DNA from 4 places in the Mesorhizobium erdmanii genome. Region 3 is predicted to be linked to each of the others. Evidence: riboswitches for the same ligand, from Rfam matches in the RefSeq annotation. Region 3 holds a riboswitch; each other region holds the start of a gene.
What was found. Region 3 has a riboswitch for cobalamin ahead of EB233_RS16725 (CbtB domain-containing protein). Riboswitches for the same ligand answer to the same signal wherever they lie in the genome.
Positions count from the first base shown of each region.

Region 1: another riboswitch for cobalamin. It lies ahead of metE (5-methyltetrahydropteroyltriglutamate--homocysteine S-methyltransferase); the one in region 3 lies ahead of EB233_RS16725 (CbtB domain-containing protein).
Region 2: another riboswitch for cobalamin. It lies ahead of EB233_RS22605 (DUF1636 family protein); the one in region 3 lies ahead of EB233_RS16725 (CbtB domain-containing protein).
Region 4: another riboswitch for cobalamin. It lies ahead of EB233_RS01995 (aromatic ring-hydroxylating oxygenase subunit alpha); the one in region 3 lies ahead of EB233_RS16725 (CbtB domain-containing protein).

Region 1 is NZ_CP033361.1:6,126,127-6,130,710, reverse strand. It holds gene metE (5-methyltetrahydropteroyltriglutamate--homocysteine S-methyltransferase) at 1-1,518, opposite strand, end outside; cobalamin riboswitch at 1,633-1,832, opposite strand; gene EB233_RS29480 (NAD-dependent succinate-semialdehyde dehydrogenase) at 1,970-3,427, opposite strand; gene EB233_RS29475 (cytochrome P450 family protein) at 3,746-4,584, opposite strand, start outside.
Region 2 is NZ_CP033361.1:4,637,283-4,641,866, forward strand. It holds gene EB233_RS22595 (ABC transporter substrate-binding protein) at 1-700, opposite strand, end outside; gene EB233_RS22600 (ABC transporter ATP-binding protein) at 762-1,550, opposite strand; gene EB233_RS22605 (DUF1636 family protein) at 1,547-1,945, opposite strand; cobalamin riboswitch at 2,038-2,242, opposite strand; gene EB233_RS22610 (substrate-binding domain-containing protein) at 2,615-3,583, opposite strand; gene EB233_RS22615 (ABC transporter permease) at 3,711-4,584, opposite strand, start outside.
Region 3 is NZ_CP033361.1:3,451,700-3,456,283, forward strand. It holds gene EB233_RS16715 (MFS transporter) at 1-986, shown strand, start outside; gene EB233_RS16720 (aromatic ring-hydroxylating oxygenase subunit alpha) at 990-2,159, opposite strand; cobalamin riboswitch at 2,291-2,488, shown strand; gene EB233_RS16725 (CbtB domain-containing protein) at 2,522-2,701, shown strand; gene EB233_RS16730 (CbtA family protein) at 2,717-3,526, shown strand; gene cobU (bifunctional adenosylcobinamide kinase/adenosylcobinamide-phosphate guanylyltransferase) at 3,519-4,034, shown strand; gene cobO (cob(I)yrinic acid a,c-diamide adenosyltransferase) at 4,036-4,584, shown strand, end outside.
Region 4 is NZ_CP033361.1:444,442-449,025, forward strand. It holds gene EB233_RS01975 (ABC transporter ATP-binding protein) at 1-387, shown strand, start outside; gene EB233_RS01980 (DUF680 domain-containing protein) at 465-701, opposite strand; gene EB233_RS01985 (DUF680 domain-containing protein) at 769-972, opposite strand; gene EB233_RS01990 (DUF680 domain-containing protein) at 1,044-1,244, opposite strand; cobalamin riboswitch at 1,740-1,941, shown strand; gene EB233_RS01995 (aromatic ring-hydroxylating oxygenase subunit alpha) at 2,057-3,304, shown strand; gene EB233_RS02000 (FAD-binding oxidoreductase) at 3,325-4,419, shown strand; gene EB233_RS02005 (PqqD family peptide modification chaperone) at 4,555-4,584, shown strand, end outside.

The DNA.
Region 1 (4,584 bases), 2.7 Mb from region 3:
GCGCTCGAATTCGCCGTGGACCAGCACGTCGAGTCCGATCTCTTCTTGCCAGCGAACGGCGGCTTCTATCTCTTTCTTCAGGAACGCCTCATAGTCGACGTAACTCAGCTTGCCCTTGGCATGAGCTGCCCGCGCCTTGCGAACCTCGGCTGTTTGCGGGAAGGAGCCGATCGTCGTGGTGGGGAAGGAGGGCAAGCCAAACGTGTCGGCCTGAAGCTTGGAGCGCACGGTGAATGCACTCTTGCGGCGCGTCATGCCGACGTTGATGCCGGCGACCCGGCCTTCGACGAGCGGATCATGCACCTTCGCGGATGTCGCGCGAACGGCGGCAGCCTCAGCCGACGCCTCCAGTTCGGCGGCGACCGCGTCCCGGCCTTCGGCCAGGGCACGGGCGAGCACGACCAGCTCGTCGGTCTTTTGCGCCGCGAAGGCGAGCCACGACTTCACATCCGCATCGAGTGCCGTCTCCATGTCCAGGTCGATCGGCACATGCAGCATCGAGCAGGACGGGGCGATCTCCACGCGGTCCAGCGGCCAGCCGGCGACGATCGGCTTGACGCGGTCAAGTATGGCAGGCAGATTCGCGCGCCAGACGTTGCGCCCGTCGATCAGCCCGAGCGAGAGCACAAGTTCCTTCTGCGCGAGCCGGCCGACGGTCTCCAACTGCTCTGGAGCGCGCACGAGGTCGACGTGCAGTCCCGCCACGGGCAGAGAAATTGCGGTCTCGAGATTGTCTCCCAGCGATCCGAAATAGGTAGCGACCATGATCTTCAACTCCGGTGCTGCTTTTGACAGCCGGCAGTAGGCGAATTGGAGCGCATCCCGTTCGTTGGGAACCAGATCGACCACGAGCGCCGGCTCATCGATCTGCACCCAATCGGCTCCCGCGAGCTTCAGCCTCCGCAGGAGCTCCTCGTAGACGGGCAGCAGCCGTGGCAGGAGGGCGATAGGGTTGAAACCTTCCTCAGGTGACTTCGCCAACTTGAGAAAGCTAACCGGTCCAAGCAGGACCGGGCGCGTGTGGATGCCGAGGGCCTTGGCCTCAAGGAAATGATCGACCGGTTTCGCCGACGAGAGGGCAAAGCTCTGGTCGTCCCTGAGTTCCGGCACAATGTAGTGATAGTTGGTGTCGAACCATTTGGTCATTTCCATCGCCGCAAGGCCATGCCCATTGGCCGCATGCTCGTCACCGGCATGTCCACAATCAGCGGCCTGACCTTGGTTGCCGCGCGCCATGGCGAAATAGGTATCGAGTGGGACCTCGCCGTCAGTCCAGGTGTATCGTGCCGGCACGGCGCCGACCATGGCGACGGTGTCGAGCACATGGTCATAAAGCGAGAAATCGTTGGACGGGATTTTCGACACGCCGCGATCGTGCTGCTCCCTCCAGCTGGCGGCGCGTAGCGCCTTCGACGTCGCGAGCAGGTCGGCAGCGGGAGATTTTCCGGACCAGTAGTTTTCAAGCGCGAATTTCAGTCCCCGCCGTCGACCGATACGCGGCACGCCGAGCGTTGCCACAGGAATTTGTTGAGAGACAGTCATGCCATACCCCGATGGTTGGGGCGGGGGACAAGGAACGCGCGAGCAGGCGGCACGAAGCCGAGCTGCCGCGACCACCAGACACCCCGCCCGTGGACGTTGTTGGTCGTGGCAGGTCTCCTGGCTCGCGGGTCAAAGCCTGCGCCCGTCTTCCCGAGGCCGTTCGCCTCAGTGACATCAATGGGCTTGGCTCGCCGCTAACAGTTGCGGGGGCAGCGCCGGTGTCGCACCGGCTTCCCTCTTAGCTCCGCTACGGCAGTGCCGCGCGGAGAACCATGACATGCGCACAATCACAGCCGCTTCGCTCCTTGTCAATACCATATAACGAGATGTCTATGTGATTATGCGAAACGCTCACCAGTTGCCCCGTAGCCTGGTGCTCAGCACGCCCGCTGAATTGCCGGATCTTGCGAGCGTGCAGGCAGAAGCTTCAAATCCCACCCATGCAGAGGTATTTCATTTCGAGGTAGTCCTCGAGGCCATGGCGAGAACCCTCCCGCCCGATGCCCGACTGCTTCATGCCGCCAAAGGGCGCTGCTTCCGAAGACATACGACCCGTGTTGATGCCAACCATGCCATATTCCAATGCCTCGGCCACGCGCCAGACACGCTTGAGGTTCGAGGCATAGAAATAGGCGGCGAGGCCGTAGATCGTGTCGTTGGCCTCACGCACAACCTGATCGGCATCGTGGAAGCGAATGATTGGCGCCAGCGGCCCGAAAGTCTCCTCTTGCGCAACCGCCATGATGCTGGAAATTTCGGTAAGCACTGTGGGCTTGAAGAAGGTGCCATCCTTGCCGATACGTTCGGCCCCGCATCGAATAGCCCCACCCTTGGCAACGGCATCTGCGATGTGCGACTCGATCTTGGCCAGAGCATGCCTGTCGATGAGCGGTCCGATGTCCACTCCGGCAGCGAAGCCGTCGCCGACCGACAAGTGCCGGACTTTCTCCACGAACTTCTCGACGAACTCATCGTGAACGCTCGATTGGACGTAAAGACGGTTTGCCGAAACGCAAGTTTGGCCGCCGTTGCGGAACTTCGCCTGGATTGCGCCGTCAACCGCGGCGTCAATGTCAGCGTCGTCGAACACAATGAAAGGGGCATTGCCGCCGAGCTCGAGGCTGACCTTCTTGATCTGTTCGGAGCACTGGCGCATGAGCAGCCGGCCAACCTCGGTCGAGCCCGTAACGCTGATCTTTCGAACCTTGGGATTGGAGCAGAGTTCGCGTCCAACGGCATCACCTTCGCACGCATAGACCAGGTTGATGACGCCGTCGGGAAAGCCGGCCTGCTGCGCGAGGGCAAACATTGCACCTGCCACGAGCGGCGTCTGTTCAGCAGGTTTGAGCACGATCGCGCAGCCGGCCGCCAGGGCCGGCGAGATCTTGCGCGCCACCATCGACGCCGGGAAATTCCATGGGGTAATCGTGCCGACCACACCGATCGGCTGCTTGATGACCAGCATGCGACGGTCTGTCGAGGGTGCGGGGATCGTCTCGCCATAGATGCGATTGGCTTCTTCGGCGTACCATTGCAGGTAGGCCGCCGCATGCGACAATTCCGACTTGGCCTCGGCAAGGGGTTTGCCCATTTCCGCGGTCACTATCGCGGCAAGGTCATCGGCGTGGTCGATGATGAGCTGATGCCAGCGCCACAGAACGTCACTGCGTTCTCGGGCGGTCAGCCCCGCCCATCCAGGCTGCGCTACGTAGGCCTTGTCGACCGCAGCGCGTGTCTCCTCCACACCCATGTCCGGAAGTATTGCCAGCATTTCGCTGCTCGATGGGTTGAGGACCTCGAATGTCCGCTGGCTAACCGGCATGCCGAGCGCCGGCAGGCGATCGATGGCGCGAAACAGGTCAGGGGATTTCAGGTGGCGGATCATCGGCAGGCACAGGGGCAATACTAAATTCCTCTCAAACACAGCGGACACGTAAGTCGGCAGGCCTCGGTTTGTACTCCGCACCTGCGGGTTCTTTAAAGGGCCTCGACCATACGGCTGGTAGAGAATTCGGGCTCGCCGCGTCCGATACCGGCAAAAGCCAGCTGAAGCGAGGTCTGGGGCAGGGCGTATGCGACCGACGCTCATTGCCCGAGCTTCGGGATGACATCAGGTACCGCGGCGAGCGCCTGCTTCTCAGGCAAATCAACTGGTCGAGTCTTCCGCTCGCAATCAGTGAATCCGGGGTGAATGCCGCACTCTCTAAGCGCTGGAAGGCCGGAAGGTGACCGGCAGGCGCTGCGGGCAGCGAATGATGTAAGACGGCATGTAGACGACGTCCTCCGGGGCGATGGTCAGCGCCAGATCCTCCAGCCGCCCGAACAGTGCGGGGAAGGCGCAGCGCAATTCCAGGCGCGCCAGCGCAGCGCCCAGGCAGGCATGCGGCCCCTCGCCGAACGACAGATGCGGGTTGTGCCGCCGGGTGACATCGAACCTGTCGGCGCCGGGACCGAAGGCCTTTTCGTCCCGGTTCGCCGCATGGAACGCCATCAGGACGGCATCGCCGCGGCGGACCATGCATCCGTCGATCTCCACGTCCTGGGTGGCATAGCGGAACGGCAGATTGGCCGCTGAGCTGCCCCAGCGCAGGATCTCCTCGATCGCCTGTGACCACGGAACTTGGCCGCTGCGCACCAGGTGCAGTTGCTGCGGATGCGTCAGCAATGCCAGCACGCCATTGCCGATGACGCCGGCGGTGGTCACGAAGCCCGCGGAGAGCACCATGAACAGCATGTCGATGAGCTCGGTGTCGGAAACGAGCTCGCCTTTGTCACGCGCGACGATCAGGGCCGAAGCCAGATCATCGCCGAGCCGGCCCCGCTTGAGCGCGATCAGGCGACGGAAGAACGTCGGGATGCGCTGCCGCGTCTGTCGCACCTCTTCGGCTGTGGCGGAGGTGTTGGCCAGGCTGTAGGTGAGCGCGACGATCTCTTCGCGCTGTTCGTCCGGCAAACCGAAGAGTTCGGCGATCACGTTGGTGGGCAGCGGAGCGGCGAACTCGCTCATCAGATCGGCACTGCCGCCGCGCTGCGCCATCTCGG
Region 2 (4,584 bases), 1.2 Mb from region 3:
AGCTCGTTTCCATGTCGGCCATGATGTTGTCGCCGCCGGCAGCAGCTATCATGGCGCTCGGGATGGCGAATTTTCCTGATGTGAACGGCTTGTCCTCGCCGGAATCATAGAGGAAAACGCGCGTCCCCTTGGCGCTGCCAACTTTCGCGGTGATCTTGGCCAATTGTGCCTTCCAGCCGGAGACGAGCCTTTCCGCGTCCGCCTCCTTGCCGAAGATCTTGCCCAGCTTTTCGACGTCGCCATAGAGCAGATCCATGGAGGCGGCCGGGCGGTTCTTGTCAAGATGGACGCAGCTTTCGGACAGCACCAGCGTCTTGATGCCGTACGGGGCGAGCGTGTCGGGGGTCACGTCGCCGCCGGGCTTCATGCCGTAGTACCAGCCGGCGAAGAAGAAATCGGGCTCGACCGCGACGAGGTTTTCGAGCGTTGGGTATTTTGGCGCCAGCTCGGGGATCGAGCCCTGCTCGGCCTTGAATTCGGGGCCGACCTTGTACCATCCGGTGATACCGGTCAGGCCAACGATCGACTGCTGCAGCTTCAGCGCGAAGGCCATCTCGGCCATGTTTAGGTCATGGATGACGGCGCGCTTGGGCGGAGCCTCGAAGGTCAGCGGTTTGCCGCAGCTGTCGACGGTGACCGGGAAAGCAAAGGCTACCGAGGCCAGCAGCGAGAAGACGAGCGACAGTGCGAGACGTTTCACAGGTTTTGCTCCTTGGTTGAACGATGTCGAATGAAGGAAGGGTTCGATCAAGAAAGCTCGATCAGGAAGGCGGCGCGGCGCGGTTCGGGACATCGAAGACCGTGAGTTCCCGGTCCTCGGTGGGGTGACGCAGGCGAAACACGTCGACGCCGAAAATCTCGCGGATCAACTGTTGGGTCAGCGCTTCGCGCGGCGCGGCGAGCGCTTGCAGACGGGCATGGTTCAATACCGCCACCCTGGTGGCGAACGGTGCGACAAGGGCCAGATCGTGCAGGACCGCGATGACCGTCATGCCGAAGCCAGCCACGAGTTCGAGCAGCTCGGCGCGGGCACGTGGGTCGAGATGGTTGGTCGGCTCGTCGAGGAACAGCACTTTCGGCTGCTGTGCGATGGCGCGCGCCAACTGGGCGCGTTGGCGTTCGCCGCCCGACAGCGAACCGATGGTGCGGCCAAGCAGCGGCAACAGGCCGGTCCGGCGCAGCGCGTCGACGACGATATCGCGCTCCTCGCTCCTGCGCCTCAAGCCGGCATGCGGAACGCGGCCAAGCTCGACATAGTCGATCACCGCCAGCCGCGGATCCGGCTGGTCGGTCTGGCCGACGACGGCAATGCACAAAGCCCGCTCGGCGGTCGAGATCCTGTCCAGGCGTCGCCCGCCAAGCTTCACCTCGCCCGAACTTGGCCTGAGCATGCCCGACAGCATGCGCAGCAGGGTGGTCTTGCCGGCGCCATTGGGACCGATGATGGCAAGACGATCGCCTGACGCCACCGACAGGCTGACCGCATGGACCAAGTCCCGGCCATTCGCGATCGCGCAGAGGTCGCGGGCTTCGAGGAGTGCAGTTGTCATCGACGGTCACCTGCAAGCTTGCCCGGCGCCGGGATGCGGGCCAGCGTCTTGCCGGCCAGCCGCGGCGGACGTTGCCCGGAATTGCACCAGCCGTCGGCGAGCGAGGCGTAGAGCCTGGCAAATCGCACCAGATCGCCGGCGTCGGCTTCGGCGTCGATGGACCCGAAAAGATAAGACGCCTTGCCCGGCGCCTGGAATGCCACCGTCAGCGGGCTCGCACAACCCGCCATGCATTCGACGCCTTCGATCGTGAAGCCATACGCCAAGGCGGGCTCGTGGCGGGCCGAAAACCGGGACCGCAAATCGGCGCACAGGCTTGCGCCCGACTTGATGCCGGTCGGGATGTCACGGCAAAGCGTGCACACGATGATGCGATGATCGATGGCGCCGTCCAACTTTCCGTCACTTTCCAAAACTGGCGACGGAAGGATGTTGGCGAGCCGGCCGACAAGACCGACGTCCACGTCTCCTCCCGGCACACCCCGTCCGGTCAACTCAGTGATGGCAGGTCTCCTGGCTCGCGGGTCTCAGCGCAATCCTGCCTTCCCAGCCTTGCCGGCCAGTGGCATGTCGGATCTTGCTCACCGCTTACAGTTGCGGGGGCAGCCACGGTCTCGATCCCTCGGGGTCTCACCGTGTTCCCTTTTCACCCCGTGCCTTTCGGCGCGGGGACCATCACCCGAGCATCGTAGATTTCCGCCGATCGCGCCGCAACGGTTTTCTGCTCCGACCCTCAACACGTCCGCAAGATCAGCAAATTTTGTTATGGTATAACATACCAGAGCAAACGGCGGTGTCAATCCCGGCATCGCAGGCGGTCATCGAAACGTCGGCAGATTTTTAAGAAGGCCGATCGGGATTTCGGAGATCGAAAGGCCGAAGCCGCCAGGGTGGATCGGGCGGATGCATCTCCCAAGGCCGTAAAACTCGACAATGCCGCCCAAAGCAGCGGCGTGCCGCGCTTTCATGCGATGCGGACTTTCGGCGCCGCCAGCGGCTACTCGGTGATGGGCGGAGTTCGAGTGAACCCCGCCCCGAATCGCATAGCTGAAGGGCAGCCGCGCCTACTTGCCTGACATCTGCTTGGCGTTTTCAGCCGTGATCGCAGTGGTGTCGACGGTGACCGTCGGATCCACCGACGAGGCGCAATCGAGCAGAATCTTCTTCGACATCTCGATCGCTTCCTTGGCACCGGTCGGATAGGTGAAGGTCGCCGCCCAGTCACCTTTTGCAACAGCCTCGATGCCGCCGGCCGGCCCCGGCAGGCCGTCCGTGCCGATGATCTTGACCTGCTTGCCCGCCCCCTTGGCGGCAAGCAGCGCGCCTGCCGCCATCATGTCGTTCGAGGCGTAGAGCACCTTGATATCAGGATGCGCCTGGAGCATCGCCGAGAAGGCGGTCTGGGCTTTATCCGGCACCCAGTCGGCAGCCTGCTCGGCCACCACCTGTATCTTGGCATTTTCCTTGACGCCGTCCTTGAAGCCGTTCAGCCGCTCGACTGCCGGGGTGGAACTCGGCAGCCCTTCCAACACGGCTGCTTCGCCACCTTCGGGCAACAAGGTCTTGGCGGTATATTTGCCTGCCTCGAGCGCGATCTTGTAATTGTCGCCGCCGATGAAGGCGGTGTAGTCCTTGCCGGGATCGCCAACGGTCTTGCGGTCGAGTTCGATGACCGGAATGCCGGCATCCATGGCGCGCTTCACAGCCGGCGTCAGCGGCGCTGCCTCGAAGGGCGAGATCAGCAAGATGTCGACCTTCTGGGTGATGAAATTGTCGACCTGCGAGGTCTGCGTGTTGACGTTGCCGGCGCCGTCGGCGATCTGCAGCGTGAAGCCGGGCACTTCCTTGGCCGCCGCGGTCAGCTCGTCATTGACGTGCTGGCGGTAGGGTTCGGCATTGTTGGCCTGCGAGAAGCCGATGATGAACTGGCCGTCCTTGGCGCAGGCTTTCACCAGTGGCTCGGCCGCATAGGCAGTGCCGGCAACGCATAGGCACGAGCCTGCCAGAAGCACGCTTCTGAAAATCGTTTTCATTACTCACTCTCCTCCTCGTCTGGCCGGGGGCCGGACATTTGGTTGACGTCAACATTGCCGTCTCTCCTCCTGTTTGTTGATCCATGTCGTTGTCGCAAAACCGATTTCACTTTTTGCGCGGCATGCATCAACGGCCCAAACCCTCGCGGCGGCGAACGAGGGATTGAAGCACTGCCGCCAGAACGATGATCGCGGCTGTCGCGAGCAGTTGCATGGCGGGCGTGATGTTGTTGAGCTGCAGGATGTTGGCGAGCGCGCCCAGCATGATGGTGCCGGCAACGGTGCCGACCATCGAGCCGGCGCCGCCGAACAGGCTGGTGCCACCAATGACCACGGCGGCGATTGCCGTCAGCTCATAGCCCATGCCGTCATTGGCGCTGCCGAAATTGAACTGGCCGGCATGCACGATGCCTGCCAGCGCCGCGGCAAAGCCGGTGATGGCATAGACCGATATCTTCACCATGGAGACGGGCACGCCGGAGATGCGTGCGGCGCGCTCATTGCCGCCGACGGCGAAAACGTAGCGGCCGAAGCGCGTGGTGTTGAGCACGATGGTGGCGATGGCAGCAAAGACGACGAAGACCAGGGTCGCCACCGGCACGGTGTTGTTGAAGAGCCGCTCCCCGAGCACCGCGAACACCGGCGGCGCCAGGCCCGGCCCCTCGCCATAGGAAATGTTGATGTATTGGTTGCCGGAGACGACCAGCGCCAGACCGCGCGCCGCCTGCAGGCCGGCCAGCGTGACGATGAACGGTTCCAGCCTGAAACGAGTCGAAATGGTGCCCTGGATGGCGCCAAAGACGATGCCCATGACGAGCACCGCGAGGATGGTCGGGATGAGGCCGAAGCCGCCCGAAATCATCATCGATGCGGTGACGACGCTGGAGAGGCCAAGCACCGCGCCGACCGACAGATCGATGCCGGCGGTGATGATGACGAAGGTCATGCCGATGGCGATGATGCCGGTCTCCGACACGGCGCGCACGATGTTGGCGATGTTG
Region 3 (4,584 bases):
TGCCGCTGCTGATCCGCCGCTTTGCCCGGCGCTGGGTCTATACCGCCGGCGCCTGCCTGCTCGCCATCGGCTCGCTGTTCTTCGTCACCCATACGCTTGCCGGACAATTGGCGGGCATGTTGTGCCGGGTGATGGGCGCCAGCGCGCTGTCGATCACGCTCAACCTCTACATCATGGACCACATCCGCAAGACCGACTTCATGCAGGCCGAATCGCTGCGCATGGCGTGGTCGATGCTCGCCTGGACCGGCGGGCCGACGCTCGGCATCTTCCTCTACACGCGCTTCGGCATCTACGCCGCGCATGGTGCGGTGGCGGTTTTCGCGCTGGCCCTGCTGGCGCTGTTCTGGACCTATCGGCTGGGCGACAACCAGTCGATACGGCCAGGCAAGACCCGGCCGGCCAATCCGCTCGCCAATATCGGTCGCTTCATCGCACAGCCCAGATTGAGGCTGGCCTGGCTGATCGCCTTCGGGCGCTCCTGCTTCTGGACGACCTTCTTCGTCTACGGGCCACTGTTCATGGTCATCACGGGCGAGGGCAAGCTGGCCGGCGGCCTGCTGGTCTCGGCCGGCAACGCGCTTTTGTTCATGGCCATCTTCTGGGGCAAGGCCGGGAAGCGCTTCGGCGGCCGCCGCACCATGACATTTGCCTATTTCGCCATGTCGGCAATGCTGCTGGCCGCGGGCACGGTGGGAGCGAGCGCACCGTTGCTGACCGGGGCTTTCCTGCTTGGCGGCGCGTTCTTCACCATCGCGCTCGACGCGCTGGGTTCGACCGCCTTCATGCGCTCGGTGCGCTCCTATGAACGGGCGCAGATGGCGGCGGTCTACCGCACCTATCTCGATTTTTCCGAGCTGACCCCGCCGCTGGTCTACTCCGTCGTGCTGATCTTCTTCGGCCTGGGCTCGGTGTTCGTCACGCTCGGCCTGCTGGCGGCCGTATGCGGCTTCGTGACATGGCGGTATCTGCCGAAGTCGCTGTGAGGATCACGGCGAAAGCGTCGCATGCCCTTCGCGCACCCAATTGTGGAAGCGGTGCAGCTCATATTCCTCGGGCATCAGCACGCCGGCTTCGTGCCGCATCGAACGCAGGCCCCTCTGGTTGACCTCGCAGATCGCTGCATCCTCTTCCAGCACCTGTGTGCCGAAGGCGACGATATTGTCGATGTCGGTCGTGGCCAGCGCCTCGGGCGCGAACAGCCATTCGGCGACAAGCTCCGTCTGTTCGGGGTCGAGCGGCACCAGGCGCACGGTCCTGACATAGTCGACATGACCAACGATGAACATCGAGGGCAGGCTGGTGGCGTAGGTCTGGCCGGAGGCGCGTTCGGTTGGTGTCAGCCCCGGAAAGACCGGCCCATGCGTCTGGCCGTCGCGCGACCAGGTCTCGGCCCCGGCGCGCAGGCCGCCGGAAAACTCGGGCGCGTCATTGTCGGCGTGGCGCGTCCATTCGGGGTCGTCATGCCGGCTCATCAGGCCGCGGCCATAGATCGGCACCAGCCGCGACAGGTCCTTGTGGACGCCCGGACAGTGCAGGCACTCGTTGAAGTTTTCCCAAAATATCTTCCAATTGCAGTGCATCACCTTGCGCAGCACATGGCCGGTCACCAGCGTTTCCAGCGGCCAGTTGCCGAGATTGCCGGAGGTGGGGTCGAAGGATGCCTGCGCGGAGCCCGCCGCGCCCTCCTGCAGATTGATGAACACGAAGCCGCGCCAGACCGAGAGCGCGACGCGGTAGAGCGGATGGTCTGATTTGTCGAAGCCGTCCGGCAGCGATTTCGACGGCACCCGCACGAGGTCGCCGCGCAGCGAATAGGACCAGGCATGATAGGGGCACGTGATCAGCCGCGCCTTCAGCCGGCCCTCGCTTTCCTGGCAAAGCTGCGAGCCGCGATGGCGGCAGGTGTTGTGGAAGGCGCGCAGTTCGCCGGTGTCGTCACGCAGCACGACAATGTCCTGCGTACCGATGCGGAATCGGCGGAAGGCCAGCGGCTGGGCCAGATCGGCCTCTCGGCAGACGAGCAGCCAGCTCTTGTACCAGATGGCATCGAGGTCGCGCTGGTAGCTCGCACCGTCCCAATAGGCAGATGAGGGCAGGGTCGGTTCGGCCTGGGTCAGGCCATTATAGGGATCGCGCTCGCTGGCAGTGGGATGCATGGCTGGCTTCCTGTGAAGGCGCCAGCCGACACCTGGCCGGGCGAATTGTCAATTGTCGTGCCTGGAGACGGCATGGCGCAATCTCGCTGTTCGCCGGCGGAATTTGGTTTGCCGCGTCTCGTGATTTTCCCTATAGTCATCCGGTCGTCGGTTCCACTTTGGAGCCAAGAGGGAATGTGGTGCGGGCAAAAGTCTTGCCCAATGCCGCGGCTGCCCCCGCAACTGTGTGCGGTAGTCCTCTCCATATGCCACTGAAGACTCGTCTTCGGGAAGGTGGAGAAGGGCGCTGATCCGTGAGCCAGGAGACCTGCCGACGACGGCAAAACTGACAGGCCCTCGGGTGGAGGGTGAAAGGACAAGACATGAATACCGCTTCCGTCTCCCTCGGCGCTTCCGTCTCCTCGCAGTCGCGCTTCATGCAGCTGGCGCTCGCCGCGCTGCTCGGCACGTTCATCATCGGCTTTGTCGGCTTCTCGCATATCGATGCGGTCCACAATGCCGGTCATGACAACCGGCATTCGATGGCGTTTCCCTGCCACTGACGAGGGTCTGACATCATGAATCTGTTTCGCAACGTCGTGTTCATCGCGGCGATCGCAGGGCTCGTGGCCGGCGTCGCTCTTGCCTGCATGCAGGCCTATGCCACCGTGCCGCTGATCCTCAAGGCGGAAGTCTACGAACAGGCTGAAGGCGGCCACAAGCATGAACACGCCGCGGCGCCGGCTGATGCCGCCAGCGGCAACGCAATGAGCTCCGCCGCACCGGCGGCATCAAATACCATGAGCACTGCCACGCCGGCACCGGCCGAAGCTGCCGCTCCGGCCGAAGACGAGGGCTGGGCGCCGGCCGACGGCTTCGAGCGCTTTGCGTTCAACGTCGTCTCCAACGTCGTCACGGGCATCGGCTTCGCATTGATCCTGGTCGCGGTTTCGGAATTCGCCGGCGGCATCGGCAATTGGCGCCAGGGCGTGTTTTGGGGGCTGGCCGGCTTTGCCGTGTTCACGCTGGCGCCTGGGCTCGGCCTGCCGCCGGAACTGCCGGCCATGCCTGCCGCCGACCTGACGCAGCGACAGATCTGGTGGGTGGCAACCGTCGTCGCGACCGCCATCGGGCTCGGCCTGATCGCGTTCCGCAAGTCGCTGCCGCTGGCCATTCTCGGCGTGGCGCTGATCGTTGCCCCGCACATCGTCGGCGCGCCGCAGCCGGACAGCTTCGAGACGCCGATCCCGGAAGGCTTGCACCACCAGTTCGTGGTGGCGGTGACCGTGACCAATCTGGTGTTCTGGCTGGTGCTTGGCGCTGTCGTCGGCGTGGTACGCGGACGCTTCACCGGCAGCGCGACCAGCCTGCGCGACAGCTTTGCCTGATCAAGGCAAGCTGACCTTCATCGTCGGCGGTGCGCGCTCCGGCAAGAGCGCGCATGCCGAAGCCCTGGCGACGGCGTTGGCGTCGCCCTGGACCTATATCGCCACGGCCCAAGCCTATGACGACGAGATGCGTGAGCGTATCGCATTGCACCGCTCGCGGCGTGGCGAGGGCTGGACGACCATCGACGCACCGCTAGACCTTGCCGGCGCGCTCGAGGCCTTGCCCGACAACCAGCCGGTGCTGGTCGACTGCCTGACGCTGTGGCTGACCAATCACATGCTGGCCGATCACGACGTTGGCGCCGAGTGCCGGCGGCTGGCGGATGTGCTGTCGCGGACGCGCGGGCCTTGGTTCGTTGTCTCCAACGAGGTCGGGCAAGGCATCGTGCCTGACAATGCGCTGGCGCGCCGTTTTCGCGATGACGCCGGACGGCTCAACCAGCAGATTGCGGCGATTGCCGACACGGTGCTGCTGATGGTGGCGGGACTGCCGCTCAAGGTGAAATGAGATGACCGACCTGGACAACGAGCCCACAGAAGACCGGGACGAAGAGCGCCACCGCGCCAAGATGGCCAAGCGCAAGGCGGTGCAGGACGCCGAGGTGGCGGCCAAGACGATCGAAAAAGGGCTGCTCATCGTCAACACCGGACCCGGCAAGGGCAAGACCACTGCCGCCTTCGGCCTCGCGCTTCGCATGCTCGGCTACGGCAAGCGTGTCGGCGTCGTCCAGTTCATCAAGGGCAAGTGGCATACGGGCGAGAAGGATGCGTTTGCTGCCTTCGGCGACCGTGTCGTCTGGCATGCGATGGGCGAGGGTTTTACCTGGGAGACGCAGGATCTGAAGCGCGACATCGCGGCGGCGGAAGCTGCCTGGGCCAAGGCGCTGGAGCTGATCGCCGACCCCTCGATCAGCCTCGTCGTGCTCGACGAGCTCAACATCGCCCTGCGCTACGATTATCTCGATCTCGACAAGGTGGTTGCGGGGCTGAAGAGCCGCCGCGAGGACCTGCATGTCGTCGTCACCGGCCGCAATGCCAAGCCGGCATTGGTCGAGGCA
Region 4 (4,584 bases), 3.0 Mb from region 3:
CTGCCGGCGACGATCGACAAGACCGGCAACCCTACCGTCGTCAGCCATGTCGGGGGACGGAAGGCAACGGTGCCGATTGCGACGCCGGCCTCGTCCAAGGGTGCGGCGGTAAGTTTCGGCGTGCGGCCGGAGGACCTGATGGTCGCCACCGGTGCGGATTACCTGTTCGAGGGAACGGTCGACTATGTCGAGCAGCTCGGCGAGGTTCAGCTGGTCTATGTCGACATCGGTCGCGCCGACCTGCCGCTGGTGACCAAGCTGCCAGGCAATGTCGAGGTCAAGCGCGGCTCGACATTGCGGCTGAGCGCCAATGCCGAGGACCTGCATATCTTCGACACCGACGGGCGGTCCTTCGCGCTGCATGAAGCGGAAGCAAAGGCGGCTTAAAGCGCGCGTCGCGTCGACAACGCAAAAAAGAGCGGCGGGCAATGCCCGCCGCTCTTTTTTAGAATCGACTTTGGCTGTTAGCGGCCGAAGAGGTTCCGGTCGGCGCCCTGGGGTGCCGACTTCTGTACGTCGCCCGACGAATTGAGCAGCTTGTAGACGGGCGAGCCGCTTTCACGGATCGAAGCCGTGCGCGAATTGTCAACCGAAGTCGCGGCAGGCTGGTTGGCGCCATTGGAGCCGTAATTGTCACTGCCGGCGAAAGCGCTGCCGGAGATGGCCAGAACGGCGGCGGCAGCAAGGATGATCTTCTTCATTTCAAGTCTCCTGAATTTTGAGTGTCACGGGAGCAACGGCGCAAGCAGCAGCTCCCGGAATCGGCTGTTAGCGGCCGAAGAGATTGCGGTCGGCACCCTGAGCAGGGGCCTGGACAGCCGGCTCCGACTTCTTGATCGAAGCCGTGTACGAGCCGTCGGTCGAAGTAGCAGCGGGCTGGTTGGCGCCATTGGAGCCGTAGTTGTCGCTACCGGCGAAAGCGCTGCCGGAGATAGCCAGAACGGCGGCGGCAGCAAGCATGATCTTTTTCATTTCAAGTCTCCTGAATTCTTCGAGTTCGCCAGGGCAGCGAGCCAAGCCCGCCGCCTGCTGGAGATCGGCAATTAGTTGTTGCCGAAGAGGTTGTGGTCGGCACCCGTGGCAGGCGTCTGGGCAGCTGGTTCCGACTTCTTGGTCGAAGCGGTGTACGAGCTGTCGACAGCAGCAGTGGCTGCGGGGGCATTCGAACCATAGTGGTCGCTACCAGCGAAGGCGCTGCCGGAAATGGCCAGAAGGGCGGCGGCAGTGAGAACAATCTTTTTCATTTTGGGTACTCCAGTATTTTTTCCGTCCGTCTAGCGGCGTGTCTTGGGATTAAAAATCGCGTCGTTCGGACCGCCCCGATGTGGGAGAGCCAGCCTGCCGTTTCCAATCACGAAGTTGTTCCGTGTGGACCAAGAATCCACCACTTGAAATTGTACCAAGACCTTCCAACGCAGATGTTTTTGTTTTTGATATCAAACTTTTAGGCAAAAGCAGCAGCGCGATCACCAACTGTATCCGAAGCTCAGCGTTCACACCGTCCTGCACGCACCGTCAACAGAAACGAACCGTTCGGTTCGATTTTAGAATCTGCTAATAGTCACTTTTCGAAACCGTTAACCGTTTTGCTCCCGTTCCGGGGGCGACTTCGATAGCCGGCACCGCCGGCAGCAAGACGATTTTCGCGACCGCCCTCTTGATCGGATCATGGGCGCATGCGTGTCGCGCCACATGGATGCGATGTCGCTTTCATGCCGATGTCGCAAACGCTGTCGTGATTAGATCAAGTCATCTCAGGTGCCGCTTCGTGACGATGGAGCGGAGAATTGGGAAGCCGGTCAGAATCCGGCGCTGCCCCCGCAACGGTGGTGGAGTTCAAGTCGCAACGGGAGACCACTGGGCGAAAGCCTGGGAAGGTGTCGCGATCGTCCGCAAGGACAACTCCAGAGCCCGGAAACCAGCCCGCGATTTTTTGAACTCGACTGATCGCGGTGGGCGGTCAAGAGGTGGATGGCGCACGCCCGGCTTTTGCCGCCCCGCGCCCGATCCTTCCTCAATCACCACCATAGTCAGTCCTTAGACACGAGGACAGGACATGGATACGCGCAACGACATGCTGAGGCTCTTGAGCGGCCGCAGGGACGGATTCTCGCTTGAACAGCCCTTCTACACGGATCCCGATTTCTTCAAGCTCGACATGGAGCTGATCTGGTACCGCGACTGGCTGTTCATCGGCCATGATTGCGAACTGCCGAAGCCCGGCAGCTTCATCACCGTGCAGATCGGCGACTATCCGGTCGTGCTGGTGCGCGACCAGCAGGGCAAGATCAACGCTTTCCACAATTCGTGCCGCCATCGCGGCAGCCGCGTCTGCAACACCGACAAGGGAATGGCCGCCAAACTGGTCTGCCCCTATCACCAGTGGACCTATGAGCTTGACGGAAAACTGCTGTTTGCCCGCCAGATGGCCGATGGGTTCGACAAGAGCCAGTTCGGCCTGAAGCCGGTCGCCTGCGAAAGCGTGGCCGGCTATATCTTCATCTGCCTGGCCAAGGAGCCCGCCGACTTCGCACCGATGCGGGCGATGATCGAACCCTATCTCAAGCCGCACCGCTTGAATGAAGCAAAAATCGCTTTCGAGAGCACGATCGTCGAAAAGGGCAACTGGAAGCTGGTCTGGGAAAACAACCGCGAGTGCTATCATTGCGCCGGCAATCACCCGGAACTGTGCAAGACCTTCCCGGAAGCTCCGACGGTGACCGGCGTGCAGGGCGCCGACAGCGATCCGGAAATGCTGGCGCACTGGGCCAAATGCGAGGCCGACGGCTTGCCGAGCAAATTCCGCATCGACCCCGCCGGTCAATACCGCGCCACCCGCGCGCCGCTGCTGCGTGACGCGGTCAGCTACACGATGACCGGCAAGCGGGCGGTGAAGAAGAACCTCTCCGACACGGTCTCCGCCGACCGCATCGGTACGTTGATGCACTATCACTACCCGACAACCTGGAACCATATCCTGATCGACCATGCCGTAACCTTCCGCGTACTCCCGATCAGCGCCACCGAAACGGCGGTGACGACGAAATGGCTGGTCCACAAGGATGCGGTCGAAGGCGTCGACTACGATCTTGCCGAACTCACCCATGTCTGGACCGAGACCAACGACCAGGACCGCCGCATCGTCGAGGAAAATGCCTTCGGCATTCTGTCGCCTGCCTATGAGCCCGGCCCCTATTCGGAGTTGCATGAGGGCGGTGTGATCCAGTTCGTCGACTGGTACGCCCGCTTCATCGGCCCGCGACTTGCCGACGATGGCCGGCCGGCCCTGCGCAGTGTGGCCTGAGAGGTTGAGGGATGAATGCGATGACGGATCTTGGCCTCTATCGCCATCTCGACCAGATGGCGCCCTGGAACGACAGGCTGCAGGTGCTGGAAGTGATCGGCGTCAGCGACGAAGCGCCTGACGTCAGGACCTTCACCTTCCGCTCCGACAACCAGACCTGGTTCCGCTACAAGCCGGGCCAGTTCGTGACGCTGGAACTGCCGACATCCGATGGGCCGCTGATGCGCACCTATACGCTTTCGTCCTCGCCATCGCGGCCATTTTCGATCGCGGTGACGGTCAAGGCGCAGGCCGGCAGCATCGGCACGCGCTGGATGTTCGATCATCTGGTGCCCGGCTCGCATGTCAAGGCTTACGGGCCGAGCGGTGACTTTTCGCTGCACAGCCACCCGGCGGCCAAATATCTGTTCATCTCGGCCGGCTCCGGCGTGACGCCGATGATGTCGATGCTGCGCTGGCTGAACGACTGCGCGCCATGGACCGATGTCGGTTTCGTCAACTGCGCGCGGCGCGCCGAAGAGATCATCTTCCGCAAGGAGCTCGAACTGCTCGGCGGCCATATGCCTGGCCTGTCGCTCGGCTTCATGATCGAGGAACGGTCAAGCCGCGAGGGCTGGTACGGCCATATGGGTCGGATCGATGCCATCCGGCTGCCGCTGCTGGCGCCCGATTTCCGCGAACGCGAGATCTTCTGCTGTGGTCCGGACCCCTTCATGCGCGCCGTGCGCGGCATGCTGGAAGCCGCCGGCTTCGACATGACGAAATACCACCAGGAGAGCTTTGCCGCACCCGCGGTGGAGGAAGTCCCGGCGCCGTTCGCCGCGCCGGACAGCGTGACTGTTCCCGTCGAAGCCGCGACAGCGATCCGCTTCGCGCTTTCGGATGTCGACGCCGAATGCGTCGCCGGCCAGACCGTGCTGCAGACGGCGCGCGCCTCGGGCGTGCGGATACCGGCGGCCTGCGAATTCGGCCTATGCGGAACCTGCAAGGTGAAGAAAGTCTCCGGCGCCGTCGAGATGAGCCACAATGGCGGTATCCTCGATCACGAGATCGACGACGGCTTCATCCTCGCCTGCTGCTCGAAGCCACTGTCGGCGCTCGAAATCGAGGCGTAATCCGCTCAGACCCTGATCGATGACCGGCGTCTCGACGGCATCGGTTACCTTGCCAACGAAGAACCGAGCGTTTACAGGCGTTGTCAGTGGACGCGATCCCGGGTAGGGGCGGGATCGCGAAGCGGGGCAACAATGATGCGTGATTGCGACGCCTATGCGGTTGCG